2 regions of the Pseudoalteromonas sp. CNAT2-18.1 genome follow, and region 1 is predicted to be linked to the other one. Evidence: riboswitches for the same ligand, from Rfam matches in the RefSeq annotation. Region 1 holds a riboswitch; the other holds the start of a gene.

Region 1 (3,848 bases):
GCTATAAAAACGGGGGCTCCACCTCAGTGGAAGGGCCGCTGCAATCATTTGAGGGTGACGACTTCAGTGTTGGCATTGGTTTTTTCAGCACCACCTTCATCGTCAACGAGCCACCCAACAACAACGACGGTCAGTGGACTATGGTCGTTGACAATGAACGGCTAATAAAACAACCGTCTGCCTACAGCCACTAAATTCAGTTTTCATCAAACAAGGAAGACCCCAGTGAGTCAACTTACCCGCAAAAAGCAATTTGCCACGCGTGCGGTGATCACCCGCGCTTTATACACCGGTGCATTGTTTATCTATGTACTGTTTTTTATTAATTTTATGATGGAGCAGAGCTTTTGGGCGCAAGCGATATCGGTGTTGATATTTAGTTTTATGCTCAGTGCCCAGTATCAATGGAGCATCGAGCCCATACGCTGTAGTGCCATATTTGTTGAGCATGGGGTACTGAACTTACTTGATACGCCGATAAAGCTCGCTGATGTCAAAGAGGTCATTTACTGCCAGCACCAGCGTTATGAACATATTGTTCGTTTTCGCTATCACAATAGAACTTTTCAAGACTTTGAGCTCTCCTCGAGTGACCTGATAGCCGATTTACAGCTTTATCATTTTTTAGTGGCCGAAGGTTTGGTGGTGCGCATGACTGAAGACAGTAGTCAGTTTTCTTAGATATTGGCGAGCACTCACTATTAGCTTATCTCATGACGATTTTATTCACAGGAAAGGTAACTTTATTTTTCACACAATATCGAGCATTTATTCTTTATAAGCAAATTTTTATAAATTGATTGTTGCGTAATTAAGGAATTATAACGTTGGCTTTTTAATGAAAAAGAGGTGTTCAGATTTATTTATTGTTGATAAGTTAATAGCGGTTTGATTGAAAAATAATCAACTTAGTTTCTGTTTATATAAATGATAATTTTATGTAGCATTTTTATTTCCAAGCTATTGTTAAGGAAATAAAAATGAGACAAAAAATTTTATCAGCCTGTGTGTTGGCGTTGCTCTTTTTTGTGGCCAATAATGTATTGGCATCTAGCTCACAAATAAAAGTAACAGACTACAATACCTTCTATGATACCCAAGTAAACAGTGTAAATTGCGGAGGGTATTGGGACGAGCGATTAGTGAGAGTCTGTGATTATAGAACCGAGTTAGTAGACGTTTCTTACAAACGTTGTCACTACAGGCTTAGCGCATCGGCTCCTAATAGCGATGCGCCAGAGTGGGAAACTCGCGTTGTATTATCAACACAAAGTTGCCCAGCAAACTGGACAATTGCCGGACCTTCTGGCCAGGCTCCCGGTGGCGTATATATGCATCAACACAACTCCTATTTCACCCAACAAGAAGAGCAAACCGTCGAATATAATTGTCGTATGGAAACGCGAACTGTTTGGGTGCCAGTTGATGGTGAGCATTGCCCCATCCAACCTTAATTAGATTCCATAATCGGCAATACACAGGCTGGCTGCGGCCAACTTGTGTATCCAAGCAATCATTCACCGCCAGAACATCTTCCAGTGAAGTGTGATATTGACTTCTAGCCGTCTGCTAGGTACATTGCTGATTCACTTCGGTCTCAGGATCGAATGTGTCGCAGAAGAGGTGCGATAGCTAGGTAGTAAACGTGAGGCCGACGACAGCCTTTGATCGTTTATGAGGGAGACTATCGCCGAGGAAGTGCATTGTGCGTCGCAATGGCTTTCGGTTCTTGAGGCTGAATCCTCGGAACTGTCACCTGTAGGGGTGGAGGGCTTCTGGCAATGGACATTCTTACCTTTTTAGTCTTGCCAAGTTCTCCTGATTGTATTTGAAAAATAACTCGTTTTTCATCTCGGAGAGATAATGAATCAGGAATATTCTGTCGCCAAGTTTGGCGGCACTTCAGTGGCCGATCATGGCTCTATGAGCCGGTGTGCACAAATCATCGCAGATAATAACAACGTGCGTGTAGTGGTGGTTAGCGCCAGTGCCGGGGTCACCAATCACCTGGTAGCGTTATGCCAAAGTGCATTAACGTCACAGCAGCGCCAAGCGCACATCGATGGGGTGATCGCTATCCAGCTTAATATTCTCGAATATGTCAGCCTTGATGCTGATTTAGCCCACGGCTTTGATGTCACCTTGAGCGCCTTTCGAAGCAGCGCTGAGCAAGCGCCACAATCGAGCGCCCACAGCGATGAGCTACTGAGTTTTGGCGAGCGTTTCTCTTCTTATTTGTTTACTCAGGTATTACGGGAACACGGCGTGGCGGCAACGCGCTTTGATGTGCGTTCGGTGCTCAAAACAGATAGTCAGTTTGGCAAAGCCCAGCCCAATATTAAAGCAACAGCGCAGCAAGCCCATGCCCAATTGCTGCCGTTGCTTAAAGATCAAGTGGTTGTCACTCAGGGCTTTATGGGCAGTGATGACTATGGCGATACCACCACCTTAGGGCGTGGGGGGTCGGATTACAGCGCGGCCTTATTAGCCGAGGCGATTGGCGCCAACAGCGTATATATTTGGACCGATGTGGTCGGTATTTTCAGCACCGATCCCAGAGTCTGTGCCAAAGCCGCACCCATTGCCCACTTAAGCTTTGACGAAGCCGCCGAAATGGCAACCTTTGGCGCTAAAGTCCTACACCCGGCGACCATTTTACCCGCTGCACGCAGTGGCATCAGTGTGTTTGTCGGCTCCAGTCGCGAACCACAAGGGGGCGGGACGTGGATACAAAAAACGCCCCAAGGAGACACTTTAGCTGGTGTTCGCGCTGTGACTCAGCGTAAAAACCAAATTCTCTTGACCCTGAAAAGCCCGGAAATGCTATTAGCGAGCGGCTTTTTAGCGCGGGTGTTTACTATTTTGAGTGAGCATAAAATTTCCGTTGATTTGGTCACAACTTCGGAGATAAGTGTCGCATTGACGCTTGATAATGCCCCGAATGCCAGTCGTCCGGAGCTTGATCAGCAAGCCCTCGAGCGTTTAAGCGAGTTTTGCCATGTGTCGGTTGAGAATAACCTCACATTGGTGGCGTTAATTGGCTCGGAGATTGTGCTGCGCCAGAGCGAGCTGAATTTAATGCAGGTGCTCAGTGAGTTTGATATTCGCCTTATTTGTCACGGCGCATCGAAACATAACCTGTGCTTCTTGGTTGAGCAAAGTCAGTCTGATGCAGTGGTGCAAACTATTCATCAACGGCTGCTGGAAGGTTAACAGTGAGCACCGGGCGCTGCGGATCGGTGATAAGACTGATATCAAAGTGCCCGGCAAATAGTTCCTGACAATATACCTGGCCATCAAGGGCGCCGATAAGCTCCAAGATGGGTTGGCCTAACAAGGTGGCAATGGGTTGCTTAGTCGCTTTTGCGTAGGCTTCTTTTAACGTCCAGACCCGGAAAAAGGTCTCAACCTCGCTGCCAATATCCCTTGCCTCGGCCTCAGGATAATAGTGCGCCGCCAGCTTCTTAAAGGCGCGTGCGTTGTCAATTTTCTCAATATCTACGCCTAATAAGGTTGCGCCGCGCGTCATCGCCACGGCAATGTGGCCGTGAGCGTGGCTGATGACTACCCGCGCATCGAGGGGGTGGCCATCAACGCTGAGCACCAGCTGCGCCTGTTCAACGTCAAATTCACTGCACCAGGCAGCAAGAGGGTAATCGCGATACTGTGGGTACAGCTGTCGTGCCAGCTGTTTTATGGCCCAGCGTGTGGCGCGATACTCCAGTTGTGCCTGCACCTTTTTACGCTTTGCTAAGACCGCTTGCTCTGTGCGGTGCAAATGTGCGTCATTTAATCCACCGTGCGCTTTAGCACAATAAAGCAACACCACGTCGCTGTGCTTGGCATAT
Region 2 (3,848 bases), on a different contig from region 1:
ATCCAGCGCCGTACACAAAGGTCCATGGATACGATAGTTTACCTGTTCGGCTGTACTTCGGCGTAATAACTGAGCGGGGAAGTTTTGCCCTGCCACAGCGGGGCGTAAAAGATGGTTAATACCACCTGCGACGATCAGTTGGCGCTCGCCATAATTTGTTTTTTGTTCAATGACGGGGTCTAAATAGTAACCACATTGTGCGACGGCGTAACGGCCCAACTCCATCCACAACTCTTTTACGCCGCTTTGCCGCTTAATATCGCGCAGTGCGCCGAGCACATCCTGCCACTTTAGCGGGCTGCTTTCGCTGTCATAAGGAACGCCTAAGCCGCCACCTAAATCCAGTACTTGCATGGCAAAACCAAGGCGTTCACAGAGTGCTTGTAATGGCGCTAACATGCTTTGCCATAGGTGAAGCAGCTGGGCCGCATCAAGCATGTTGCCCCACTGAAAAATATGCAGGCCAATGCAATTCAGCGCAGGGTAGTCGGCTAAGTAGAGCCCTTGCCACTGCTCTGGCGCTAAGCCAAACGGAGTCAGGGTATTGCCACCGAGCGGATTACGCTCACCTTCTGGCCAGCGCAACTGCACTCTAAGCAACACATCCACTTCAATACCTTGGTTATACGCCAGCTCATTAAGCCAGCGAACTTGATTGATACTCTCCAACACAAAGGTACGTACCCCAGCGTCTAAGAATTCGCCTAACTGCTGGCGCGATTTTGCCGGCCCGGTGTTGAGGATGCGTTGTGCACCAACATGCTGTGAAAGCACCTGATTGAGCTCACCGCTGCTGGCGACATCAAAGTCAAAGCCAGCGGCTGCCAGAGTCTCGATAACCGCAGATAAAGGATTCGCTTTTACCGCATACCATAACTTCACCACATCTTGCGCCATCAGCTCATCAAGGTGCTTACGTAGACTGTCAAGATCGTAGACAAAGCAAGGTTCTTGGCGCTCCTGAGTGAGGGTATCAAAAGCGTTTAACAATGCGCCAGAGACAGGCATTAGCGTAATACCTCTTCTAACTCCAGCGATGCATCGCTGTGCTGATCGCGATACTTTACGATAAGCGCACAGCTCATACTGAGCCCTTGTTCGCGTCCCCAAGTGCTAGAGCTTGGGCGGGAGCCAGGTATAACGATGGCGTTGGCCGGAATCGCTTCGCCCTTATCGAGTTGTCGCTCGTTAACGCAGTCATATACTGGGATAGTGGCGCTTAAACGTACACCAGGGGCGAGTACCGCACCTTGGCGAACCACCACCCCTTCGACAATGACACAGCCCGCGCCGATAAAGGCATCACCTTCAATCACCACAGGGTTAGCGCCAATTGGCTCGAGCACGCCACCTAATTGCACGGCGGCACTGAGGTGAACGTTTTTGCCCACTTGCGCACATGACCCTACCAAGGCATGACTGTCGACCATAGTTCCACTGTCGATGAAGGCACCAATATTGACATATGCAGGTGGCATGATAATGGTGCCAGGGGCAACGTAAGCACCTCGACGCACAGCACTACCGCCAGGCACCATGCGAATATTATCTTGGGCGCTAAAACCGCGAGGAGCTAGATTATGCTTATCAACAAAGCCGCCCGCAAACTCGGTGTTATTGCCACTTTTGAAGGCTTCGAGAATGCCTTTTTTTACGTCCACATTGGCGTGCCATTGGCCGTGTTCGTCTTGTGTTGCGGCGCGTACGTGGCCGCTTTCGAGGTCATTTAGTAAGTCTAACCAACTCATAACTGAGGTACCTTGTTAACTAATTTTATCAATGTGCCCACGCAACAATGCGTTCATGGGCATTAAGAAGTGGTTGTGTGTCATTAAGCTCAAGGTGGCTTAATGGTGGTCGTAACACCGGGCTGTTGAGGCGTTCAAGAGCATGCAAAAGGCACTTAACGGGCACTGGATTGGCTGCACTGAACAGCGCATCAATTGCACTGCGCCAGGTTATAAAGGCATTGACGCTTTGCCCTTGAAGGCATTGTTGTACCAGATGCTGTGTCTGCTGTGGCCAGACGTTGGCGGCCACAGATACAAGGCCCGCTGCACCGGCCTGAGCAAAATAAGGCATCAGCGCGTCGTCGCCACTGAAAATCGCTAACTCAGGCGCGGCTTCGCGGTAAGCCTCAAATTGTGCAATATCACCGCTGGCTTCTTTAAGTGCCCAGCACAGTGGGTGCTGTTGTAGCTGTGCTAAGACCGTAGGGGGAATACTAACTGCAGCGCGTCCGGGCACGTTGTACAACATGCACGGCTTTTTGCTGGCATCCAGTAGTGCCGAGTACCAATGTAGCTGCCCCTGAATACCCGGTTTAGCATATAAGGGAGCTCCCAGAAGGTAGGCGTCTATGGGGTGTTGGTTACAAAAACTAAGCCAATGTAGTTGCTGGCTAAGGTTAAAACCGCCCACGCCAACCATCAGTGGCACACGCAAGGTGAGCGCTGTAACGTGACGAACTACGGCTTGTTGCTCATCTATACTGAGAGCCAGAGCTTCACCAGTAGAGCCAAGAATAAGAATGCCGTTTCCCGCTTGCTCTTGCTCGCGCACAAGTAGGGTTAAGGTGTTAAAATCAATACTGCCGTCAGCATGCATCGGAGTGATCAATGCTGTCCAGACAATGGTATCTGCTAAAGAATGAGTTGTAGTCATCTCTCACGAACTTAGTGCGAGTTCGATTGAATTAGGAAGGGGTTGCCCGCCTCGCATCGAACTGGTTAAATTCGAAGAGCGAATGGGCTTAAAACACAGAGCCAAATGGGCCCAGCGTTACTAAGACCAGAAGCTCTCCACCAAAAACATAGCGCTAAGCGCTAATGGTGACAGTCGCTGGGATTCAACCCATGCGCCCGAGACAGTAAGTAGCAAACTTTACAGGTCTCTCGGCGTACATTCCCCTCGTTATGGTGCTTTGGAGTTTGCTCTCCTTCCCATAACTACCTGAATGACGCTCCTCTTCTAGCCCTTGCGACCGCAGCACATGCGGCCGACTCAATAAGGGTGCCTTTTTATTCAATCACTTTATGCTTAACGCTGTCAACGCTAAAGCGAGAACAAATTTTACAAAGGCTGATTTTGTGTCAGTATTAAGGGGTTATTGCAAAGGCCCCTCTTATGCAACGTCTTACCAAACACTTACAAAAACGTTATTTCTGGGCAGCCAGTGTGCTTGTTGTTGTCATACTTAGCTCTACAGTGTATGTGATGAAAAGCATCAATATGCAGCGAAATGACGCAAAAGTAATAAACATTGCGGGTATGCAGCGGATGCTTTCGCAGAAGATTGCATTGCATAAATTGGCCGTCAATGACCGTGCTGTAAGATTTGAGCAGCAGCAACTCGCTCGTGCCACTATGCGCTTTTATAATAACCATGAGTTTTTATTAGGCTCACAGTTGGTGCAGCAAAGCCCTCAGGTGCTGGCGCTTTATCACCAGCAGGGCTTGGATGGTCGGGTGCGCCAGTATGTGCAGTTAGCGAGTCGCAGCGATGCATCTTTAAGTGCTTTTCAGGGTCAAAAACTACTGTCGTTATTGCAGGACTTAGATGCTGTTGTCACCGTATTAGAGTCAAAATCTAAGCAAAAAATAGAACATTTACAGCTTGTTATTCCCCTTTTAACGCTGGCAGCCATTGCTACTATTTTATGTGAGTGGTGGCTCATCTTTAATCCTTTGACACGTCGAGTGTCAGCCATTCTTTATCGGCTTCGTTACCAACGGCGTCAAGCCGCGCATGCGCATCGGGTAAAATCTGACTTTTTAGCTAATATGAGTCATGAGCTAATGACGCCAATTACAGGGATTATTGGCCTATTGGACTCTCATACTGCGGC

What was found. A riboswitch is a leader RNA that binds a small molecule or an ion and turns the genes downstream of it on or off. The one in region 1 is predicted to bind lysine.
Region 2: linked by a shared signal. The riboswitch ahead of dapA (4-hydroxy-tetrahydrodipicolinate synthase) and the one ahead of lysC (lysine-sensitive aspartokinase 3) in region 1 are both predicted to bind lysine.

The regions. Positions count from the first base shown of each region.
Region 1 is NZ_JAKRFR010000002.1:474,683-478,530, reverse strand. Features, by position in the region: gene MHM94_RS05590 (hypothetical protein) at 1-194, shown strand, start outside; gene MHM94_RS05585 (hypothetical protein) at 226-681, shown strand; gene MHM94_RS05580 (hypothetical protein) at 981-1,454, shown strand; lysine riboswitch at 1,611-1,783, shown strand; gene lysC (lysine-sensitive aspartokinase 3) at 1,864-3,213, shown strand; gene MHM94_RS05570 (4'-phosphopantetheinyl transferase superfamily protein) at 3,185-3,848, opposite strand, start outside.
Region 2 is NZ_JAKRFR010000008.1:111,605-115,452, reverse strand. Features, by position in the region: gene MHM94_RS17115 (PLP-dependent decarboxylase) at 1-1,008, opposite strand, end outside; gene MHM94_RS17110 (2,3,4,5-tetrahydropyridine-2,6-dicarboxylate N-succinyltransferase) at 1,008-1,748, opposite strand; gene dapA (4-hydroxy-tetrahydrodipicolinate synthase) at 1,777-2,664, opposite strand; lysine riboswitch at 2,787-2,978, opposite strand; gene MHM94_RS17100 (response regulator) at 3,127-3,848, shown strand, end outside.